DNA from 4 places in the Gordonia jinghuaiqii genome. Region 1 is predicted to be linked to each of the others. Evidence: predicted binding sites of a transcription regulator. Region 1 holds the regulator's gene; each other region holds the start of a gene.
What was found. The regulator LexA, encoded in region 1, represses DNA repair genes until DNA is damaged. The targets are predictions, from matches to a motif close to CGAACANNTGTTCG.

Region 1 (5,466 bases):
GACGGCCCCCACGGACTATCCCGGCGTGTGGCAGCAGGGTGACACCCGGTTCGAACTGCGATATCGCTTCGAACCCGGAACACCCGATGACGGTGTCACGGTGCTGATCCCGCGTGAGCTGCTCCCCCACGTCCGTTCGTCGGGTTTCGACTGGTCGGTCCCCGGCATGCGTTCAGAACTCGCCACCGCCCTGGTGAAGTCACTCCCCAAACAGCTGCGCAAGAGCATGTCCCCCGCGCAGCGATTCGCCGACCTCGCCCTCGGCAGACTCACGCCACGCAAGGAGCCACTCACCGTCGGACTCGCCCGCGAGCTGTCGTCCATCACCGGCATGACCGTCGCCGCAACCGATTTCGACACCAGCCGGATTCCTGCACATCTGCGCATGCATTTCGCGGTCGTCGACGACGCCGGCCGCATCGTGGCACGCGCCGACTCGCTCGCACAGCTGCAACGACCCACCGGGGCGGCCGCGCCGAAGACGGTGACGCGGACCCTGTACAAGACCTGGACACCCGAGGGCATCGGCACCCTGCCCGACCAGGTCACCGTGGACGTCGCGGGCCAGCGCCTGACCAGGTATCCGACGCTCGACGCGATCAACGACGAGGCGGGCCGCACACGCGGAGTGGTCGTACTCCAGGCGGCGACCTCCGAGTCGCGCGATCGACTGCTCCGGCGAGGCATCGTCGCGTTGCTCGACCTCGCGATCCCGCCACTGCACAAGCGGATCGCGAGCTCGCTGGGCTCCACCGCCCGACTCGCGTTGAGCCAGAGCCCCTACCGCGATGTCGAGACGCTGCTGGCCGACTGCACGCGCCGGGCGATCCGCGACGCGGTGTCCGGCCTCGACGATGCCGTGCTGACCGCCGTCCGCACTCCCGAGGCGTTCGCCGCACTCACCGATCGGATCCGCCCCGGGATCGGCGAGGCCGCACCGGCGTACTTCGCTCTCGCCGTCGACGCGTTCGAGTGGGTGGCGCCGGTGCGGGCGGCGATCGATCGTCACGCCGGCTCACTGGCGGCCGACGACGTCGCCGAACAGCTCGATCACCTCGTGTTCGACGGGTTCGTCGCCGCCACTCCACGCCGACACCTCGAGAACCTGCCCCGCTACCTCGAGGCGGCGCAAGCGCGCCTGGAGGCCCTGCCGGCGGCGGCGGCACGTGATCAGGCAGGCGTTGCGGTCATCGACCGCGTCGTCGAACGCTGGGCGCAGCGCCTCGAGCAGGTGCCCGAGCACCGTCGCGGGGTCGTCAACGACGAGGCGCACTGGCTGGTCGAAGAACTTCGGGTGGGACTGTTCGCGCAGCGACTGAAGACCGCGTTCCCGGTCTCGGAGAAACGGATCCTACGAAGTCTGGACCGACTCGGCTGACACGGCGCGTTCGCCGGCCTGGGGACCTGAATCCGACGGAGGCTTCGAGGCGGCCCGCAGGTCGTCGATCTCGCGCTGGAAGTCCTCGACCGAATCGAACGAGCGGTAGACCGAGGCGAACCGCAGGTAGGCCACCTCGTCGAGGTCGCGCAGCGGACCGAGAATGGCCAGACCGACCTCGTTGCTGGGGATCTCGGCCGAGCCGCTGGCCCGGACGGTGTCCTCGACCTGTTGTGCCAGCTGGGCGAGTGCATCCTCGGCGACATGCCGGCCCTGACATGCGCGACGAACCCCGCGCATCACCTTCTCGCGACTGAAGGGTTCGGTGACTCCGTTGCGTTTGACCACCGCGAGCACGGCGCTCTCGACCGTGGAGAAGCGTCGGCCACACTCCACACAGGAGCGGCGCCGCCGGATGGCCTGCCCCTCATCAGCGACACGCGAGTCGATGACCTTGGTGTCGTCGTTCTTGCAGAAGGGGCAGCGCATCGTATCCTCACGCAGGTCGCGGGACGCTCTGACGCAGCACAACCGCGCGCCCGGCCGATTGTCGGCTGGTCCCTGTGACATCGAGGATACCGCCCGGCCTCAGCGGTACAGAGGGGTGAGCAGCGGCTGTCCGACGCGCAACGCGCTCGATCCGAGATCGTTCAGCGCGACGATGTCGTCGACGACGACCTCGCGCGGCATATCCGGGGCGACGCGCGAGGCGATGGTGCTCAAGGACTCGCCCGACCGCACATGTACGACCTCGGTACTGACCGCGGTCGGGGTCATCGACGCGGCGTAATTCTGACCGACGACACCGATGACCCACACGGCCAGCGCCAGCCCGACACCGGCGAGGATCGCCACCGCGGTGCGACGGCGCCTGCGGATCACGGCACGCTCGGCGATCACGGCACGTTCGGCGATCACGGGACCGCGACCGCGCGTCCCCACCGGCGTCGAGCACGCGGTGCCGCCCACGCGCGGGGCCTGCAGCGCCGAACGCGGTACCGGGCGGTTGTCCGCCGGACGGCGGCCATCGGTACGCAGCGCCGGGGTGCGCGTCCGGTCGGTGCGCAGGCGGCCGGCCGGACCGGTGTAGGAGCCGTCGCCGGGTGCACCGTCGGTGTATGGGCGCTCGGTACGGGTGGGATCGATGAGAGTGGCGGTACGCATGGTGCCCTCCGTTGTGTCCAGTCGGGACGTCGGTTGCGGATGTACGGTCGACCATCGAACATCGATCAGGTGTTCGATGCACTGATGTTCGAATTTGTAGCATGAGATCCCGACAAAGTCTCGCGACACATCGAACAAATGTTTGAGGTGCGGGTTCTTCTCCGCTAGGCTCGGCTCCAGGCCAAGGCGTCTACCAGCACGTTCCGACCACCAGGTCTGACCACGAGAGGAACCGAACATGAGCGAGACCGGCGATAAGCGCACAGGGGCGCGGGGCGCCGACGAGCACGCGGCCCCGGTCGATGTGGTGGCCGCAGAGGCCTCTCTGACCCCGCGGCAGCGTGGCGTGCTCGAGGTGATCCGCAAGTCGGTGCGCGAGCGCGGGTACCCGCCGAGCATCCGGGAGATCGGCGACGAGGTCGGCCTGAACTCGACGTCGTCGGTGGCCCATCAGCTCCGCACGCTCGAACGCAAGGGTCTTCTCAAACGCGACGCCAACCGTCCGCGTGCGGTCAACATCGCGCCGAGCGAGCCGCCGTCACCGGCCACCCCGACCGCGGGTGACCTGCCCGTGCCCACATTCGTCCCCGTCCTGGGACGGATCGCCGCCGGCGGTCCCATCCTGGCCGAGGAAGCAGTGGAGGACGTCTTCCCGCTCCCCCGCGAACTCGTCGGCGAGGGGTCACTGTTCCTGCTGCGCGTCGTCGGTGAGTCGATGATCGACGCCGCCATCTGCGACGGCGACTGGGTGGTCGTCCGTCAGCAGAACGTGGCCGACAACGGCGACATCGTCGCCGCGATGATCGACGGGGAGGCGACGGTCAAGACGTTCAAGCGCCAGAAGGGCAACGTCTGGCTGATGCCCCACAACGAACTGTTCGATCCGATCCCGGGCAACGACGCCGTCATTCTCGGCAAGGTCGTCACCGTGATGCGGCGGATCTGACCTACGGCTCATCCGTTCGGTCGCTCGCACCGTCGAGCACTGCGGTTGCCGCCATCCGGGCCGCAGCCGGGTCGGCGGTGGCCAAGGCGGCGTCGGCCGCCGCCCGGCACTCCGTGGAGGTGACCCGGCCGAGCCGCGCCCCGACCGCCGCGGCCGCCGCCGGCGCACTCGACAGCGACGTGACACCCAGCCCCACCAGCACACACGCGAGGTTCGGGTCGGCGGCCGCCTCGCCACACACTCCCACCGGTTTGCCCTGATCGCGCCCTGCCCGCGCGACCATCGCGATCAGGTGTAGGACGGCCGGTTGCCACGGGTCGGTCAACGACGCGAGATCGGCGGACATCCGGTCGGCCGCCATCGTGTACTGCGTCAGGTCGTTGGTGCCGATGGACACGAAGTCGACCTCGGCCAGGATCGCCGGTGCGAGGATGGCCGCAGCCGGCACCTCGACCATGACCCCGGCCACCAGGCCGCGCCCGCGGACCTCCGCGGCGAACGCCGCGGCCTCGGCGGGCGAGGCGATCATCGGCGCCATCACCCATGGTTTCGTGGTCGTGTGCTCGGCCGCCAGCGCGATCGCATCGAGCTGATGTGCGCGGATCTCGGGATGCGCCAGCGCGATCCGGTCTCCGCGCACCCCGAGGGCCGGATTGGCCTCCTCCGGCTGGGTCACGAACCGCAACGGCTTGTCCGAGCCCGCGTCGAGCGTCCGCACCACCACCTTCCGGCCGTCGAAGGCTCCGAGAACCTCCCCGTAGATACGGGCCTGCTCGTCCACGGACGGCTCGTCGGCTCGCTCGAGGAAGGCCAACTCGGTACGGAAGAGCCCGACGCCCTCGACGGGATGATCGGCGGCGGCCCGAGCCGATGCGCCGTCGGCGACATTCGCCAGCACCGAGACCGCGACCCCGTCGGCGGTGCGACCGGGGCCCGTCCAGCGTGCGACGGTCGCGGCGTGATCCCGATGTCCGGTGACCCGTGCCCGCGCCCGGACGACATCCGGGGCGATCTCGATCTCCCCGGTGTTGCCGTCGACGAGGATGTCGGTGCCTGCGGCCACCGCGGCGAGTCCGGCCACCGCCACGACGCACGGGATACCCAGCTGGCGCGCGATGATCGCGGTGTGGCTGGTCGGCCCCCCGAGACGGGTGACCAGTGCGATCGTCGTCGACGGATCGAGCCCCGCGGTGTCAGCGGGAGCGAGGTCGTCGGCGAGCAGGACCGACGGCACCTCGGGCGTGGGTACCCCCGGCTCGGGCAGTCCCAGCAGTTCGGCGAGTACCCGGTCACGGACGTCGTTGAGGTCGGTGACCCGCTCGGCCATCAGCCCGCCGAGCTTGGTGAACACCTCGGCGAATTGTTTGGTCGCCGCGACGGCGGCCGATTCCGCCGTCGCACCCTTGGCGATGAGACCCGAGGCCGCTCCGATCCACCCGCGGTCCTCGGCGAGCCCGGCGGTCGCCGTGAGCACCTCGCCGGCGGCCCCGGTGTTCTGCGACGCACGCTCGCGAAGCCTGCCCGCGACCACACTCGCGGCGTTCACGAACCGGGCGACCTCGTCGGCTCGTCGATCCTCGGCGATCTCGACGCCGGTGCCGAGGGTCTGAGCGGAATGGTCGGGTCGCGCACCCGGCCAGACCGCGGGCCCGTACGCCAGCCCGCCGACGACCGGCGTCCCGGTCAGCGTCTGGACCATCTCGGTGTTCGCCATCTCGATACCTCTCGATCGTTGCCGCGCAGGTCCGGATCTGTGAGATCCGACTCCATCTTCGCGCCGATGTGACCACCGTTACAAAAAGAGCTTGACTTGTCAACACAAACAGGCGTAAACACAGTTACTACAACATGCGAACCCACACGGATCAACAAGGGGACGCACGGAGACGCAGATCGGAGCCGGTGTGTACGCCGAGGAGAGACAGCAGGCAATCGTGGACGAGGTGCGCGTCGCCGGACGCGCGTCCGTCGCCGCGCT
Region 2 (5,466 bases), 900 kb from region 1:
CCTTGTCTCTCGGCTACAGCACCGCGTTCAACGCGGCCGAGTTGGCTGCCGAGAAGTTCTCCTCGTGCTGGGTCTGGTACTCGTCCCACGCGGCCGAATCCCAGATCTCGAGGTGATCGAAGCTGCCGAACACCACGCACTCCTTGGACAGTCCCGCATAGACCCGGTGGTCGCCGGACAAGCTGATCCTGCCCTGACCGTCCGGCCGCTGTTCTTCCGAACCGGCGAAGAACGTTCGCTGAAACGCACGCAGATCGGGGTCGTTGCGTGACGCCTCGACGATCCTCGCCGCGATCGCATCGAACTCTTCGGTCCGATACACCGACAAGCTGTGGTCTTGGCCTTTGGTGACCACTACCCCTCCTGCCAGTGCGTCGCGGAACTTCGCGGGCAGCGTGAGCCGCCCCTTGTCGTCCAATTTGGGCGTGTAGGTGCCGACAAATCGCGGGGACATGTCGACACCTCCTGCCCACTGAGTTCTGCGTTCCGGATCGCCTTACCCAGTGATGCCACAGTACCCCACTTTCCACCACTTTCCACCCCCAGCGCCCCCATCTCCTCCCCTCGACCACAAAGTCCCAGTTCAAGACGTCAAAAATTCGCGACTCCCCGTGTGTCCCCGGTTCGTCGGTCGGCGTCATCAACCCTTGTTGCAAGTGATAGAAGGGGCGGTCTGACGCCTGCGGTGCCCTTGTGACCAGCGGTTGTGTACCGGTGGGGCGAAGTGGGGCACCCCGGTGGGGCGAAGTGGGGCACGCCGGTGGAGCGGGGTGGGGGAACGTGCTGAGGCGAGGCCGACGACGCACGTGGGGAGGAATGAGGAACCCGCGGCAGTGGAGGCCAGACACGGCGGGGCACAGCGTTGCGAGGCTGCACAGTGCGGCTACACAGGGGCATACGCACGAAAAAGCCGCGTGCTCGGCGGCACGCGGCTGTGATCGTATGCGGTTGTGGGAGTCGAAGCGGGGGTCAGCCGATCGCCGACGAGGGGTCGTCGGGATCAGAGGATCACTCCTGCTCAAACCTCCGGTTGAATCGTTCTTCCATGCGTTCCGACAGCTTGCGCTTGGCCTCCGGGGACGCGGACTGCTTTCTCCCGCCCCGCGATGACGAGGGCGCAGTCTCTGGCGAGTTGTCTCCCCAGAGGGCGAAGAGGCCCGCACCGAACATCACCAGGAAACCCAGAAGGCTGACGATGGGGAATCCGCCGATGGCGATGTCGACGATGAGGCCGCCGATGAGCATGACGAGTCCGATGACGAATACCGCCACCGCCTGAAGGCGACGACGAGCACTCGACCTACCCAGCCGTCGACGCTTGACACTGGACGCAAACTTGGGGTCTTCCGCGTACAGAGCGCTCTCGATCTGTTCGAGCATGCGTTGCTCGTGCTCCGAAAGTGGCACCGACCCTCCTTCTCCCTGATCCGCGACGCCGACGACGGTCACCCGCGACCGGTAAGGCGTCTGCGCCTATCGTCCCATGATACGAGGTGAAATCGACCGCGACCACCATTACTCGCCGTTGCAGCCGACCAGGGCCCCCACGGGCCCCATAAGTGTGGCCGGTCTCACGCGGTTCGCCCGATCTGCGGCACTTGTCCGCCGAGTTTGCCTTGTTCATAGGCGATCACCATCGTCTCGACCCGGCGGAGGAACTCGAGGACGAGCAGGCGCATGCCGGCGACGCTGTCCGGATCGAGCGTTCGGATGATGCCCGACTCGATCTTCATGCGAACGGGCGACAGGGCCGCGAAGCGGGCGGCCGGCTGGGCCAGCTCGGGCGCGACCATCCCGATCCGGGTCCAGGCGTTCGACGTCTTGCGTCGCGTCGTCCCGATCGGCTCGTGCACGGCCAGCGCGGCGCCGGACGCGCGGAGCGCGACGAGGTAGAGCTGACGGAAGCGTTCGGCGTCGTCCTCAACCCCGTCGGCATTGTCGAGGAGGAGGTGGGCGCGTGCGAGCAGATCGCGCGCGCGTCCGACCATCGCCGGGTCCGCCGACGCGGGGCCGGTGGGACCATTGGCGGCGCGATGGCTGGGCATGGCGTCCTCCTCGTGCTCATCGCCGCGGGCCGGCGGTCGTTTCTCGTTCTGGGCAGCGGATTGACTCGGCCCGGCGGCAGACGCTTCCCTCGTCCGCCGCCGGACCGTGTCGTCGTGGATGAACGCGAACAGCTTGCGGAGGCACATTCATCGAACATCCGTTCGACACGTTCAATATAGCTATCCACCCGCTTGTCTACAAGGCGTGTGTGACAGAACCGATTCATGAGGTAGTGGTGACGCAGGGAGTGGTCGGGCGGTGACGATCCGGTTGGTGAGCCTGAGCGGTCAGGACTCACGGGCGTGGCTCGAACCCGCGCTGGACATCTACGTGACCGCGATGGGGTATCCCCGCGGCACCGAGGTCCACCGCGCCGGACTCTGGCGTGAACACATCGCCCGTCCCGGCTGGCACGCGGTGGGCGCGGTGGCCACGGTGTCGCCGCACGAGGCGCACACGATGCCCGCCGCCCGGCGCCGCGTGGGCCCCCCGGTCGGCCGGGGGCCCGACGATCTCCTCGTCGGCATCGCCTATGGATACACTGGTGCGACCGGCCAGTGGTGGAACCAGCAGCTGCGGCTGGGGCTGCGCCAGACCGGCCGCTCGCCCGAGCACATCGAGGTGATCGCCCGCGATTACTTCGAATTGACGGAGCTCCACGTGCATCCCAACGCTCAGGGCCGAGGTATCGGCCAGTTGCTGCTCGCCCGACTGCTCGCCGACCGCCCGGAGCGGCACGTACTGCTGTCGACACCGGAGACCCCGGCCGAACAGAACCGCGCATGGTCGCTCTACCGGCGCATGGGGTTCTCCGATGTACTACGGCACTTCACCTTCACCGGCGATCCTCGCCCGTTCGCCTTCCTCGGCAGGCCGCTTCCGCTGGATCTGCGGGCCCCGGCCGCCGCCCCGACCGGCAACACGGGAACATGACCGGCCACGGGGTCCGACGTGACGCGGTGATCATCGGCGCGGGCCACAACGGTCTGATCGCCGCGGCCTACCTGGCACAGGCCGGACGCGACGTCGAGGTCCTCGAGCGCGACGACATCCCCGGCGGCGCCGTGTCGACCGTGGAACGCTTTCCCGGTCACCGCATCGATCGTGGGTCGTCGGCGCATCTGATGATCCGGCACTCCCCCGTGATCGACGACCTCGAGCTGACCTCCCACGGCCTCCGCTACGTCGACTGCGACCCGTGGGCCTTCATCCCGGCCACCGCGACCGCACCGGCGATCGTGTTCCGCACCGACCTCGACGCCACCTGCGCGTCGATCGAACGTGCCTGCGGCCCAGGCGATGCCGCCGCATACCGCCGTTTCGTCGAAGCCTGGACACCGCGCGCCGCGGCGGTGATGGACGCGTTCTTCCACCCCGCGACCATGGGACGGCTGGGGCGCGCATTCGGCGGCCTGGGCGGCACCGCGACCACCGCGCGCACGGGACTGTTCGGTCGCCGCACCGGCCGGGTGCTGAACCTCACCGCCGAGCTGATGGCCTCCGGGGACTCCCTGCTCGACGAGTACTTCACCTCCGAACACCTCAAGGCGGGTCTCGCCTGGTTCGGCGCCCAGTCCGGGCCGCCGATGAGTGCACCCGGCACCTCGCCCATGGTGGGGTTCGCCGCGCTGATGCATCGCATCCCGCCGGGGCGCGCGATCGGCGGCAGCGGCGCCCTCACCGATGCTCTCGTGAGCCGGCTCGGCCACGACGGTGCCCGCGTCTCCTGCGCCGACCCGGCCACTTCCATCACCCGCTGCGGCGACCACTGGCGGGTGCGATCGGCCTCCGGCGAACTCCGCTGCACCGGCACCGTCATCAGCGCCTGCCACATCCTCACGACGCTGGACCTGCTGGCCGCCGGCGGCTTCGACGAGGCCACACTCGAGAAGTGGCGGCGGAACATCGTCGTGGGCAACGGCATCGGGATGGCGGTCCGACTGGGAACGACGGCTCTGCCCGAGTATCGGGATCTGCCCGGCGATCTCCCCGCCCACGGCGTCCACTCCGCTCTCGGACTTCTCGTCACCGACCGCGCTCAGCTCGTCACCGCACACTCCGCCGCCGCGGTCGGTGAACTGCCGCCGCGCCCGGCCGTCGTGGCGATGAGCTACTCGGCGATCGACCCCACCCTCGCCCCGGCGGGACGCCACGTGATCAATCTCTGGGCGCAGTGGCATCCCTACCGCCTCGCCGACGGTGACTGGGCGAGTGCCGGCGCACGGGCGGCCACCGCGATCTGCGACGAAGTCGATCGACACGCACCGGGTTTCGCCGCGTCGATCGCCCACCGGTATGTACAGACCCCCCACGACCTGGCCACCGAGCTCGGCCTCATCGGCGGCAACATCATGCACGTCGAGATGTCGATCGACCAGATGTTCATGTGGCGCCCCACCCCCGACCTCGCCGGACACCACGTCCCCGGCGCCGACGGCCTCCTGCTGGCCGGCGCGTCGACGCACCCCGGCGGCGGCGTCACCGGCGCCAGCGGGTACATCGCGGGACACCTGGCGCTGCGACGCCGCGCGCGGCGCGGGTCGCGCTGACCCTCCGGGCCTGGCCCGTCTGGCACGATGAGCACCGTGCGAACGTCGAATCCCGAACCGGGTGCACCCGAGTCCCGTCGAGCCCGGCGTCTGCTGCCGTCCGCGGTGGCCGTCGCGCTCCTCGTCATGTCCCCGCTGATGGCCGGCTGCCTCGAACGGTCGACCACGGTGGGCGACCGCTATTCCGGGAGCGTCATCGTCGCGACCTCGGCGGACAACCCGCGCGGCACCCCGCAGCTCGATCTCCCCGAGTCGATGGCCGGCCAGGTGTCGGTGACCGACTACCGGGAGACCCCGGAGGAGCCCGGTGCGGGCGACGGTTCCGCGGCACCGTCGACGTCGGCCGAGAACGGCGGCGGGGACCGGAGCGGTGACGACAACCCGGCCACCCGCGCCGGCACCCGCGCGAGCTTCTCCGATCTGACCGCGGGCCAGTTCGGTCAGCTCGGCGACATCATCGCCGACTCCTACGGCGACACGTCCCTGACGATGGACCTCACCGCCAAGCGCAGCGGCGAGGTGGTGCGTTTCCGCGGCAACACCGACCTGACCGAACTCATCCCGGGCCGCGACTACGTGCAGCTCACAGTCACCTTCGGCGGACCGGTCACCGCGACGAACGGTGAGCAGATCGGCGAATCGACGGTGACGTGGACACCGCCGGTGGGCGAACCGTCGGATTTCACCGCCGACGCCACCTACCCGGATCCGGCCACGGCCGCGGTCAGCAGCTGGTCCTGGTTCGTGGCGCTGCTCTGCGTGATCGTGATCCTGGTGATCGTGCGGATCGCCTACTCCAAGCGCTACCGCGGGCCCCGTCCCGGGCGGCCGGTTCCCGTGAAGACCGCGCCGTCGAACATCTCGGGCGAGG
Region 3 (5,466 bases), 1.8 Mb from region 1:
ATGAGACGATGCCCGCCGAACCGGCGAAGACGGCACACTTCTGTTCGATGTGCGGCCCCAAGTTCTGCTCGATGCGGATCTCGGCGGATGTGCGCGCCTACGCCGAGGAGAACGGACTCGTGACCGCCGAGGACATCGACCGCACCATCGCCGAGGGCATGGCCGCCAAGTCGGCGGAGTTCGCCGAGGCCGGCAACCGCGTGTACCTGCCGCTCGAGGCCAGTTCCGGAGGTGCTGTATGACCAGCAGGCCGGTGGCGAACGGGTTCGAGTTGCTCCCTGTCGCCGCACCGGGTCTGACGCCGGTGCGTGTGCTCACCATCGCCGGTTCGGATTCCGGCGGCGGCGCCGGGATTCAGGCCGACATGCGCACGTTCGCTCTGCTCGGATTGCATGGTTGTGTCGCGGTGACCGCCGTGACGGTCCAGAACTCGCTGGGCGTCAGCGGGTTCCAGGAGATCGCGCCCGAGACCGTGGCCGCGCAGATCGATTCGGTGGCAGGTGACATCGGTGTCGGTGCGACCAAGACCGGGATGCTGGCCTCGGCGCCGATCATCGACGCGATCGTCGACCAGTGCGCCCGGAGCGGGATCGGCCGGGACACCCCGGTTCCGCTGGTCGTCGACCCGGTGTGCGCCTCCATGCACGGTAATCAGCTGCTCGCCGATTCCGCACTCGACACACTGCGCCACCGACTCTTCCCGCTCGCCACCCTGGTGACCCCGAACCTCGACGAGGTGCGGCTCATCACCGGCATCGACGTCGTGGACGCCGCCACCCAGCGTGACGCGGCGAAGGCGCTGCTCGATCTCGGTCCCCGGTGGGCGCTCGTCAAGGGCGGTCACCTGCGTTCATCCGCTCAGTCACCCGACCTGCTCTCCGACGGCGAGGACTTCATCGAGCTCAGTCATGAACGCATCGACACCGCCCACGACCACGGCGCCGGGGATACCCTCGCGGCGGCGATCACCTGCGCTCTGGCGCACGGGTTCTCGGTACCCGATGCGGTCGGTTTCGGAAAGGGTTGGGTCACAGCATGTCTCGCCTCGGCATACCCGTTGGGTGCGGGACACGGCCCGGTGAACCCGCTATGGCGGGTCGGTGGCCCGGTCCCCGACGCTGCAACCGGTCCGTAGGAGTCCGAGACCACGTCGCAACCACCACCCGCCGGGGCGAACGACGTCCCCGGTGAGCGGCGCTGCGCAGCAATCAGACTCGGGTGAGGAGTTCTTCGAGGCGTTTCTCGATGACCGACGATGCGGGAGTCGTAGGAGTCGGCTGGTCGGCTGGGCCGGCCATGATGAATCGTTGGTCGATGATGCGGCGGGCGTACAGGCGTGGAGCATTGCCGGACGTCTGGGGTCCGTGGATGTCGTTGCGCACCTGTGCCAGGTGGCTGGCCAGCCGATCCGGGATATCGGGGCGCCGGTTGATGTGTTCGGGGTTGGGTGGTGCTCCTGGCTCGGCGTTGAGCCGCCACACGCAGCGGCCTTCGTCGGGGCCGGAGCGTTGCATTCGGGTGGTCCATTGGCCGGGTCGGTCACCGACCATGCGGTTGTGTGTGGGGCATGCGGGGGTGAGGTCGTCGATGTCGGTGAGTCCACCGGCGGCCCAGTCGAGTTGGGCGTGATGGATCTCGACGTGGGCGGCGGGTTGGCCGCAGCCGGGGGCCGAACACACCTCGCCGTCGGGCCGGGCGAAGGAGACCAGTCTCTGCTCGCGGGTCGCGAGGCGTTTGCCCTGGCCGAAGTACAGCGGGACGGCGGTGGCGTCTTTGAAGATCGCCAGCCATGGCTGCACGGTGGTGTTCGCGGCCATCTCGATCAGGTCGGGGATGGGGATGAGGGTGCCGGTGACGGTGGTGGCCAGTCCGGCTTCGCGGATCAGATCGGTGAGGTCGGCTTTGACGATCACTTGCACGGGCAGTCCGCGGTGGCTCTCACCGAGCAGCCCGTCGTCGAAGACCGCGGTCAGCAGGGCGTTGAGGGCGTCGTGGTTGATCTGGGCCGGGGTGCGGTCGTCGCGGGCCGCGGCGGTGTCGAGTTGTGCGGGGTCGGCATCGGTGTAGGCCCCGTGTGGACTGAGCGGGTCTTGGGGGTTGTTCATTCCGGGTTTGGCCCACACCGCCAGCAGCATCGTCACCCGGGCGGCGAGTTCGGGGGTGAGGGTGGCGGTCATCTTGGCGGTGCCGTCGGCGCGTTGGCGGTTGACCCACAGTTGGCGGCGGCGTTGGCGGTCGGTGTCGTCGGCCAGGGTGCCGTCGGGGTCGAGGTGGGCCAGGAGTCGGGCGCCGAGGTTGGTGATGTCGGCGGGGGTGTGGGCGATGGCGATCTCGGTCATCTGTCGTTCGGCCGCGACTTTGACGTCGTGCTCGACCGCATGCGGGATCTGGTCGAGCACATCGATGACGGCCCGCACGTGGGCGGTACCGACTTCGCCGTCGGCGAAGGCCTCGGCAAGTGTGGGGTGCTCGGGGTCGAGGGATTCGCCGAGATGATTGGTGAAGGTGGCCAGGGCGTTGCGGTGTGTGGTGCGCCGCAGCGGATCAGACACCCGTAGCCGGTGGGTCATGAACTGCGTGATGCTGCGGTGCCCGGTCTTGCCGGGGATGTCGCGGTCGATGATCGCCACGATCTGCCGGTCGCCGGCGGCAGTGATCCGGGCGATGGCCCGTTCGGTGCCGGCGGCTACGTCGACGAGCTCGGTGTCGGTGCAACGGGACAGGTCGGTGGTCTGCAACTCTGTGGTGATCCGGTGCAGTTCGGCCACCAACTCCGACGCTCGCGACAGTGGAGTGTCGACGTCGTTCACCTCTGCGGTGTCGGACATGACGGTCACCCCCCGGAGCCGATAGTTCGAATGTAGGTTCGATGCTATACCGACTTTCATTGTCCTGCAACGATTACCGCCGAGGCCTTGATCCCCAAAGATGTCAGTGGCTTGTGGTAGACGGCCGGATTGTCACTTCTCCCAGCCGATGTCCTCGATCGGCCCGACGTAGAACTGGCCGGCACCGTAGTTCGCGAGACCGCTCTTCACCGCGACCATCGCCGGACCGTTGAACAACGGCAGGTTGGAGTACTGCTCGAAGGCCTCGTGCTCGACCTTGTTGCCCGCGGCGATCTGGGCCATCGGATCACCGATCCGAGACATCGCGCGGATCCGTGCATCGAGTTCAGGCGTTCCCGCTCCGGCCGGGTTGAACTGTGAATCGCTGCACCACACCTGACAGAAGTACGCCATCCCGAACGGGTCGCTCGATTGGAAACCCATCATGAACAGGTCGAACTCCTTGTTCACCACCACCTTCGAGAAGTCCGACGACGGCCGCTGCTGCACGACCAGGTCGATACCGACCTTCGCCAGAATCGCCTGAAGGGCACGTGACAGGTTCAGGCCGGTGGTGTCGTCGCCCACATTGGGAAGCGTCAGCGACAGACGCCTGCCGTCCTTGGTCCGGATACCGTCGTCGGTGTCGCCGCCTCCGTTGCGCCACCCGGCACGCTCGAGCAACGCCGCGGCCTGGTCGGGGTCATAGGAGACCACCCCTGCCAGGTTGTCCCGATAGCCCGGCTGGAACGGATACAGCGACAGCGAGCCGGGCAGCTCCTCGGTGTAGTTGAGGCCGGTGAACCTGATGCGGGCCAATGTCGCCCGGTCGATGGCCTTCATGACCGCCTCCCGCACAACCGGATCACCGAGGATCGGAGCGTCGAGGTTGAGGACGAGCAACGCCTGTTGCGGTGAGGCGGCGGTTCGGATGTCGACGCCGTTCATCGTCAGCACCCGTGCGCGGGCGTCCTTCGCCGCGACCCCGGTGGCGTCGATCTCGCCGTTCTGGAAGGCGTTCAACGCCGCCTGCGACTCGAGCTGACGGAACACCCGACGATCGAGTTTGCCCGGTTCACCCCACCATTTCGGGTTGCGCTCGAACACCACGGTTCCGGCGTTCTTGTCATACGAGGCGATCGTGTACGGGCCGGCACCGAACTCCGGGTGCGGATTCTGGACGTATCCCTTGTTGTAGGTGTCGGCGTCGGCGGCCTTCGGGTGCAGCACGAGGTTGAAGAGGCCGTCGGGCCAGGCGTAGACGCCGTCGAAGCGGACGACCGCCTGCCGGTCGTCGACTCCGCGGGTCACCGAGTCGATCTGGCTGTATCCGTCGGTCGAACTCACGATGTACCGGTCGTCGAGACCTCTGCTGGTGCGCCACGTCTCGACGAAGGCACGGTAGTCGATCGGGGTGCCGTCGTTGAAGAACGCATCGGGGTTGATCGTGTAGGTGACCACCGTGTCACCGTCGACGGTCTCCGTACGCACATCGGTCAGGTAGTCGGGGTTCGGTGAGTACACACCGTCGGGTGAGAAGTAGGCGAGGACCGGGTTGTACCAGCGCCACAGCGCCAGCGTGTACGCCGACCCGTCGGCGTGGAAGGTGTTCCACTGCGGGGAGACCTCCGTGAGGGCTGTGGTGAGACTCCCTCCCTCCCGCAGGTTCTCGCGTGGTTGGGGATTGAGCGACGCTCCTTCGGTGTGGACCGCCTCGCCGACGTCCACCGCGGCGCCACAACCGGCGACACACGCGACGACCAGCCCCACCGATGCGATCAGGCACCACAGCCGTGTCACAGCTCCGCCTCCTGGAAATGGCAGGCCGCCCGGTGATCGGCGCCGGCGGCTCGCTCCTCGATCGTCGGCTGCAGAAGGGGGATCGTGGTGCGGCAGAGTTGCTGCTGTCCGTCGGCGAGCCTGCTGTACAACGGGCACCGCCCGGCGAAACTGCAACCGAGGATCTCCTCTGTCGCACTGGGTTGTTCACCGCGCAGGACGATCGCACGGCGTTCCCGCTCGATGCGGGGATCCGGGACAGGCACCGCGGACAGCAGGGCACGGGTGTACGGATGCGCGGGCCGGCCGAAGACCGCATCCGTCGGACCGGACTCGACGATCGCCCCCAGGTACATCACCGCGACCCGATCGGCGAGGTGGCGGACCACCGAGAGGTCGTGGGCGACGATGAGATATGCGACATCTCCGGCGGACTGCAGACGGCGGATCAGGTTGACGATCCCGGCCTGGACCGAGACGTCGAGCGCCGACAGCGGTTCGTCGAGGATGATCAGCTCGGGGTCGGCCGCCAGCGCCCGGGCGATCGCGAGTCGTTGTCGCTGTCCGCCGGAGAACGCCGCCGGGAACCGGTCGGAGTGAACATGGTCCAGACCCACCCGGGCCATCAGGTCGGCCACCCGTCTCTCCGTCTCGTCCTTCGGAATCCCCAGGGCTCGCAAGGGTTCGGCGACGATGTCGAACGCGGTGAACCGCGGGTCGAGCGCGTCGGACGGATCCTGGAAGACGATGGAGACCTTCTGGCGGAGTGCACGCGCCTGCCGTGAGCGCACCGACGCCGGATCGACGCCGCCGATGCGCACCACCCCGGCGGGCTGGGCGAACTCCATGATCTCGAGCA
Region 4 (5,466 bases), 510 kb from region 1:
AGCAGCCCGGCAACCGCCCATTCGGTGCGGGCGGAGACGCTCAAGGCGACCGAGATGGCGATGACGACCGACTGCAGGGTGCACCTGGTGTAGAGCTGGTATCGCTGCGGTCCGGAGAGTTCCCGCCACCGGGTTGCCGTGCGCACCACCACCGACCGTCGTCCCCGCTGCGCCAGATACGCCGGAGCCGTGCGGTCGACGAGGTCACCGGAGTGGTCCATGTGTCCAGTGTCGCAGGCTGGGGGCGAACAGTTCAGGTGTTGCGTCCCCGGGCGATGACCGGCCATCGGCTGTCCGAGCCGCCGATCGCGACCAGCTCGTCGACGAGGTTGACCGCGTTGCACACATGGTTGGGGACCACCCGCACGATGTACCCGAGCGCGGGCACCTCGCCGCCGGACGGGAACTCCACCACCGCATGATGTTCGGACAGCAGCACGATGCGGGCGTCGTGGTGGTCGAGGAGCCTGCCGTAGCCGGTTGCCCAGGGGGCGCGGTCGGCGCCGAGGATCTTGCTGCCGGCGTCGAGGACGATCCGGCGCCCTTCTCGGCGGATCACGGTCGAGACGGCGGTCAGCGCCACCTCGTCGAATCCGCACGATCCGATCTCCACCTGCTGGGCGTCGTTGAACGGATAGACGCCCGGCCGGATCTCGGTGAGAACACCCGCGTGGCGCGGATCGGCGACGAAGGCGATGGTCGGCGTCGAACCGCCACTGCGCACCCGCGGTTCGATGCCTTGCGCCCGCAGGCTCTCGGCCGCCGTGTGCAGCGCCCTGATCTCCTGTTCGGCGGCGCCGGAACGGGTGTCGCCGACGCCGTAGGAATGTCCCGGGAAGGTGAACACACCGATCACGTCGAGCCCGGCGGCCACACCCGCCGCCGCGACCTCCCCGGCACGTTCGGGTGACGCACCGGTTCGGTGCTGACCCGAATCCACCTCGACGAGCACCTCGACGCGACCGGCGGGGGATGAGGTGCCGGTGTCGAGGACCGATCCGAGATGCCGTGCGCCTTCGACCGATTCGACTCCCACGCGTAGTGACACACGGTCGGCCAGTGAGCGCAGGCGCGCCGCCTTGGTCGGCGTCGGCCACAGCGGGTAGGCGATGAAGATGTCGGTGCAGCCGGTGGTGCCGGCGGCGTCGGCGAACGCCTCGGCCTCGCCGATCGTCGCCACGGTCAATCCCACTGCGCCGTGGTCGATCTGCCGGCGCGCGATCTCGGCGCACTTGTGGGTCTTGGCGTGCGGCCGGACGTCGACGCCCGCGGCCCGCGCCAGGTCGGCGACCCGCGCCACGTTCGTCTCGAGGCGTTCGGTGTCGACCTCCAGGTACGGCGTGTCGACCTGCAGGTACGGCGAGTCGGTCACGTGGCGGACTTCCGGGCGACCCGTGTGCCGCGCCCCATCGCCGCCGCCGACTCACCGAACAGCAGGTACTCCTGATGCAGGATGCGGGTGGTCAGCCCGGGGACGAACCGGTGTCCGAGCTCGGCGATGGTGCCGACGATCGAGTCGACGTGCTTGGGCCGGTCGACGATCGCGTGCAGTACGCGGGAGGCGGCCTTGTCGACGTCCCACGTCGCAGGCGAATTGTCGTAGATCTCGGTCGGCGAGATCATCCTGGTCTTCACCAACGGCAGTCGTACGTTGGTGAAAGTGACGTGATCGGAGACGGTTTCGGTTCCGGTCACATCGCTGAACGCCTCCAGGGCGGCTTTCGACGCCGCGTACGCACCGAACCGTGGACCGCGGGACTGAACGGCGATCGACGTCACGTTCACCACGTGGCCCGCCTGCCGCACCACCATGTGGGGCAGCAGGCCGAGGATGAGGTTGACCGCACCGAAGTAGTTGACCGCCATGACGCGGTGGTAGTCGTGGGGTCGCTGTACCGAGTTCATCGTGGCGCGACGGATGGAACGGCCGGCGTTGTTGACGAGCACATCCACATGCCCGTGTTCGCCGAGTACGGACTTCACCAGCGCGTTGACCGATTCCTCGTCGGTGATGTCGCACCGGTAGGCCACCACTCGACCCGGGGGGATGCCCTGCTTGCTCGTCGTCGAGTTCAATTCGGCTGCCGCGGAATCGAGTTCATCGGCACTTCGGGCGACGATGATCACGTTGGCCCCGCGTGCCACGCACATGCGCGCCGTGGCCTTGCCGATGCCGCTCGATCCGCCGGTGATGAGGATGTTCTTGCCGACGAGAGGTCCGCGGGGGTCGGCGCGGCGGTTACGGGATCGATCGAGGTGTCGCGACCAGTACGTCCACAGGCGCGGGGCGTAGTCGGCGAAGTCGGGCACGCTGATCCCGAAGTCGTGCAGGACGGCGATGGTGGTGTCGGCGCGGAAATCCACCGGCATCGTCATGGCGTCGAGGACTGCCGACGGGATGCCCTGCTGTGCGGCGACGAGGTTGCGTCCGATTCGTGCCGGTCCCTTGCCGGACAACGCGATCAGCGGCTCGACGGTGGTGTGCGGGATCGCGTTAAATCCCTTGGGCGCGTCGAATGCGGGCGCCAGCGCGTTGTACATCTCGGTGGTCGTCAGCGAGTGCGGGGCGCTGAGGTGGAACACGAGTCCGCTCCGCGTGGGGTTGACGGTGAGGAGGGCGACCATCGCGTCGACGACGTAGTCGACGGGCACGATGTTGAGGGTGCCGAGATCGGGCATCGGCAGGCGCAGCATCGAGGGAAGTCTGCCGAGCATCCCGAGATGGCCGAAGAAGTAGTAGGGGCCGTCGATCTTGTCCATCTCCCCGGTTCGGGAGTCGCCGACCACGATCGAGGGGCGGTACACCCGCCACCGCAGTCCTTCGCGTTCGCGCACCACACGTTCGGCCTCGAACTTGGTGCGGTGATAAGGCGTCGGAAACCCTTGTCCGACTGCGAAGTCCATTTCGGTGAAGCGGCCTCGGTGATCTCCGGCCACCGCGATCGAGGACACGTGGTGGAGCAGGGCGCCGTGGGCGATCGCGAAGTCGGCGACGCGGGAGGTGCCGATGACGTTGGCGGCCCGTTGCGACTCGGCGTCGGCGGCCATGTCGTAGATCGCGGCGAGGTGGATGACGTGGTCGAACGCCGGCAGCGCGCCGGCATCGACTCCGAGCCCCGGTGCCGTGAGATCTCCGGTGACCGGTGTCACCCGGGCGGAGAGGTCGAGGACCTCGAGCATCGCCGTGAACGACGCCATCGAGGACTCGCGTACGAGTGCGTGAATCTCTGCGTCGGGGTCGACGGCGAGGAGACGGTCGAGGACGCGTCGACCGATGAAGCCACTGGCTCCGGTGATGAAATAGCTGGTCATTGGTGGATCCCATCAGGTCGGCGGGCGGAGTGCCCGCAGATGTCTCGCCCCCACGAGGCGGGATCTGTCTGATACTCAGAGTGACACTTATTCTGGTCGCTGGCAACGATCCGGGGGGTCCGCGCCCAACACCTCGCTGTCGCGTCGAACCTGTGTTCGATAGAGTGGGTGAGTGGGCTGGGATCAGGGACCACCGACGTGGTCGGAGATGGAGCGGGTGCTCTCCGGTCGGGCACCGGACGGTGGCCGACCGGGCACCGAGTTCGGCCCCGACACCAGCGAATGGGCGCCCTTCCCCGGCGACGGCGGCGACAGCCCCGCCTGGTCACGCAAGCGTGGGGCCTATCAGGCCGGCGACATCTCGCGCGGCTCGTCGGCGGTGCCGTACGCCGAACTGCACGCCCACAGTGCCTACAGTTTTCTCGACGGCGCGTCGATGCCGGAGGAGTTGGTGGAAGAGGCGCAACGCCTCGGGCTGGCTGCGCTCGCGGTCACCGACCACGACGGCTTCTACGGCATCGTGCGGTTCGCCGAGGCGGCCCGCGAGTTCGGGATGCCGACGGTCTTCGGGGCCGAGCTGTCGCTGGAACCCGATGTCGCGCGGACCGGGCAGAATGATCCGCCGGGGGAGCACCTGCTGGTCCTCGCGCGCGACGGCGAGGGCTATCGACGGTTGTCGCGGACCATCGCCGATGCGCACATGGTCGCCGGGGAGAAGGGTCTGCTGCGCTACGACCGCGAATCCCTCGCACGGGCCGGCGACGGACACTGGCTGATCCTCACCGGATGTCGCAAGGGTGCTGTTCGGCGTGCCCTCGACCGCGGCGGTGTCCCGGCCGCGGAGCTGGCCCTGCGCGAGCAGATCGAGACCTACGGACATGCCAACGTGGTGGTCGAACTGACCGCGCAGGGCATGGCCGACGACGACGAACGCAACGCGGTCCTCGCCGGACTGGCGGTACGCGCGGGGGTGCCGACGGTGGCCACCACCGGCGCGCATTTCGCCGCGCCCCGTCGTCGACGGCTGGCGATGGCGATGGCCGCGGTGCGGGCACGCACCGACATCGAGACCATCGCCGGCTGGATGCCGGGAGTGGCCGGTGCGCACCTGCGCAGCGGCGACGAGATGGCCCGGTTGCTGCCCGCGCACCTCGATGCCATCGACAATGCCGTCGGGATAGCCGCCGACTGCGCCTTCCACCTGGGCCTGATCGCTCCGCAGCTGCCGCCCTTCGACGTCCCCGACGGCTACACCGAGGCGAGCTGGCTGCGTGAACTCACCATGACCCGCGCCCGCCGCCGCTACGGCACGCCCGCCGAACATCCGCAGGCCTACCGGCAGATCGAACACGAGCTCGCCATCATCGAGGCGCTGACCTTTCCCGGCTACTTCCTCGTGGTCGCCGACATCGTCGACTTCTGCAAGGCCAACGACATCCTGTGTCAGGGGCGGGGGAGTGCCGCCAACTCCGCGGTCTGTTACGCCCTGGGCATCACCAACGTCGACCCGGTCGCCAACAAGCTGCTGTTCGAGCGATTCCTCGCCCCCGAACGCGACGGCCCGCCCGACATCGACGTCGACATCGAGTCCGATCGTCGGGAAGAGGCCATCCAGTACGTCTATCGCCGCTACGGCCGGGACCGCAGTGCTCAGGTCGCCAACGTGATCACCTATCGCGGCAGATCGGCGATCCGGGACATGGCGCGTGCGCTCGGGTATGCGCCCGGCCAGCAGGACGCGTGGGCCAAGATGCCCGACACCGCACCCGCCGACGTATCCGACCTGGCCGGCGAGATCCTCGGTATGCCAAGACATCTGGGTATCCACTCCGGTGGCATGGTGATCTGTGACCGGCCGATCGCCGACGTCTGCCCCACCGAATGGGCGCGGATGGAGAACCGCAGCGTGTTGCAGTGGGACAAGGACGATTGCGCGGCCATCGGACTGGTCAAGTTCGACATGCTCGGTCTCGGCATGCTCTCGGCGCTGCACTATGCGATCGACCTGCTCGCCGAACACAAGGGCCTCGAGGTCGACCTCGCCACTCTGGACCTCGGCGAACCCGCCGTCTACGAGATGCTGTGCCGCGCAGACTCGGTGGGCGTCTTCCAGGTGGAGTCGCGAGCGCAGATGGCCACGCTCCCGCGGCTGAA

Region 2: H1R19_RS14615 (SAV_6107 family HEPN domain-containing protein) is a predicted target of LexA. The motif match lies at 2,197-2,210, and genes of this name have one in related genera.
Region 3: H1R19_RS02565 (HNH endonuclease signature motif containing protein) is a predicted target of LexA. The motif match lies at 2,856-2,869, and genes of this name have one in related genera.
Region 4: H1R19_RS08405 (error-prone DNA polymerase) is a predicted target of LexA. The motif match lies at 3,458-3,471, and genes of this name have one in related genera.

What each region holds. Positions count from the first base shown of each region.
Region 1 is NZ_CP059491.1:2,394,195-2,399,660, reverse strand. Features, by position in the region: gene hrpA (ATP-dependent RNA helicase HrpA) at 1-1,378, shown strand, start outside; gene nrdR (transcriptional regulator NrdR) at 1,352-1,867, opposite strand; gene H1R19_RS10665 (LysM peptidoglycan-binding domain-containing protein) at 1,967-2,542, opposite strand; gene lexA (transcriptional repressor LexA) at 2,781-3,488, shown strand; gene H1R19_RS10655 (putative PEP-binding protein) at 3,490-5,187, opposite strand; gene H1R19_RS10650 (DeoR/GlpR family DNA-binding transcription regulator) at 5,393-5,466, shown strand, end outside.
Region 2 is NZ_CP059491.1:3,291,696-3,297,161, forward strand. Features, by position in the region: gene mraZ (division/cell wall cluster transcriptional repressor MraZ) at 14-454, opposite strand; gene H1R19_RS14610 (DUF3040 domain-containing protein) at 1,009-1,407, opposite strand; gene H1R19_RS14615 (SAV_6107 family HEPN domain-containing protein) at 1,572-2,045, opposite strand; gene H1R19_RS14620 (GNAT family N-acetyltransferase) at 2,305-2,979, shown strand; gene H1R19_RS14625 (phytoene desaturase family protein) at 2,976-4,595, shown strand; gene H1R19_RS14630 (LppM family (lipo)protein) at 4,623-5,466, shown strand, end outside.
Region 3 is NZ_CP059491.1:586,405-591,870, reverse strand. Features, by position in the region: gene thiC (phosphomethylpyrimidine synthase ThiC) at 1-242, shown strand, start outside; gene thiD (bifunctional hydroxymethylpyrimidine kinase/phosphomethylpyrimidine kinase) at 239-1,135, shown strand; gene H1R19_RS02565 (HNH endonuclease signature motif containing protein) at 1,209-2,828, opposite strand; gene H1R19_RS02560 (ABC transporter family substrate-binding protein) at 2,961-4,628, opposite strand; gene H1R19_RS02555 (dipeptide ABC transporter ATP-binding protein) at 4,625-5,466, opposite strand, start outside.
Region 4 is NZ_CP059491.1:1,885,091-1,890,556, forward strand. Features, by position in the region: gene H1R19_RS08390 (sensor histidine kinase) at 1-221, opposite strand, end outside; gene H1R19_RS08395 (alanine racemase) at 254-1,372, opposite strand; gene H1R19_RS08400 (SDR family oxidoreductase) at 1,369-3,312, opposite strand; gene H1R19_RS08405 (error-prone DNA polymerase) at 3,485-5,466, shown strand, end outside.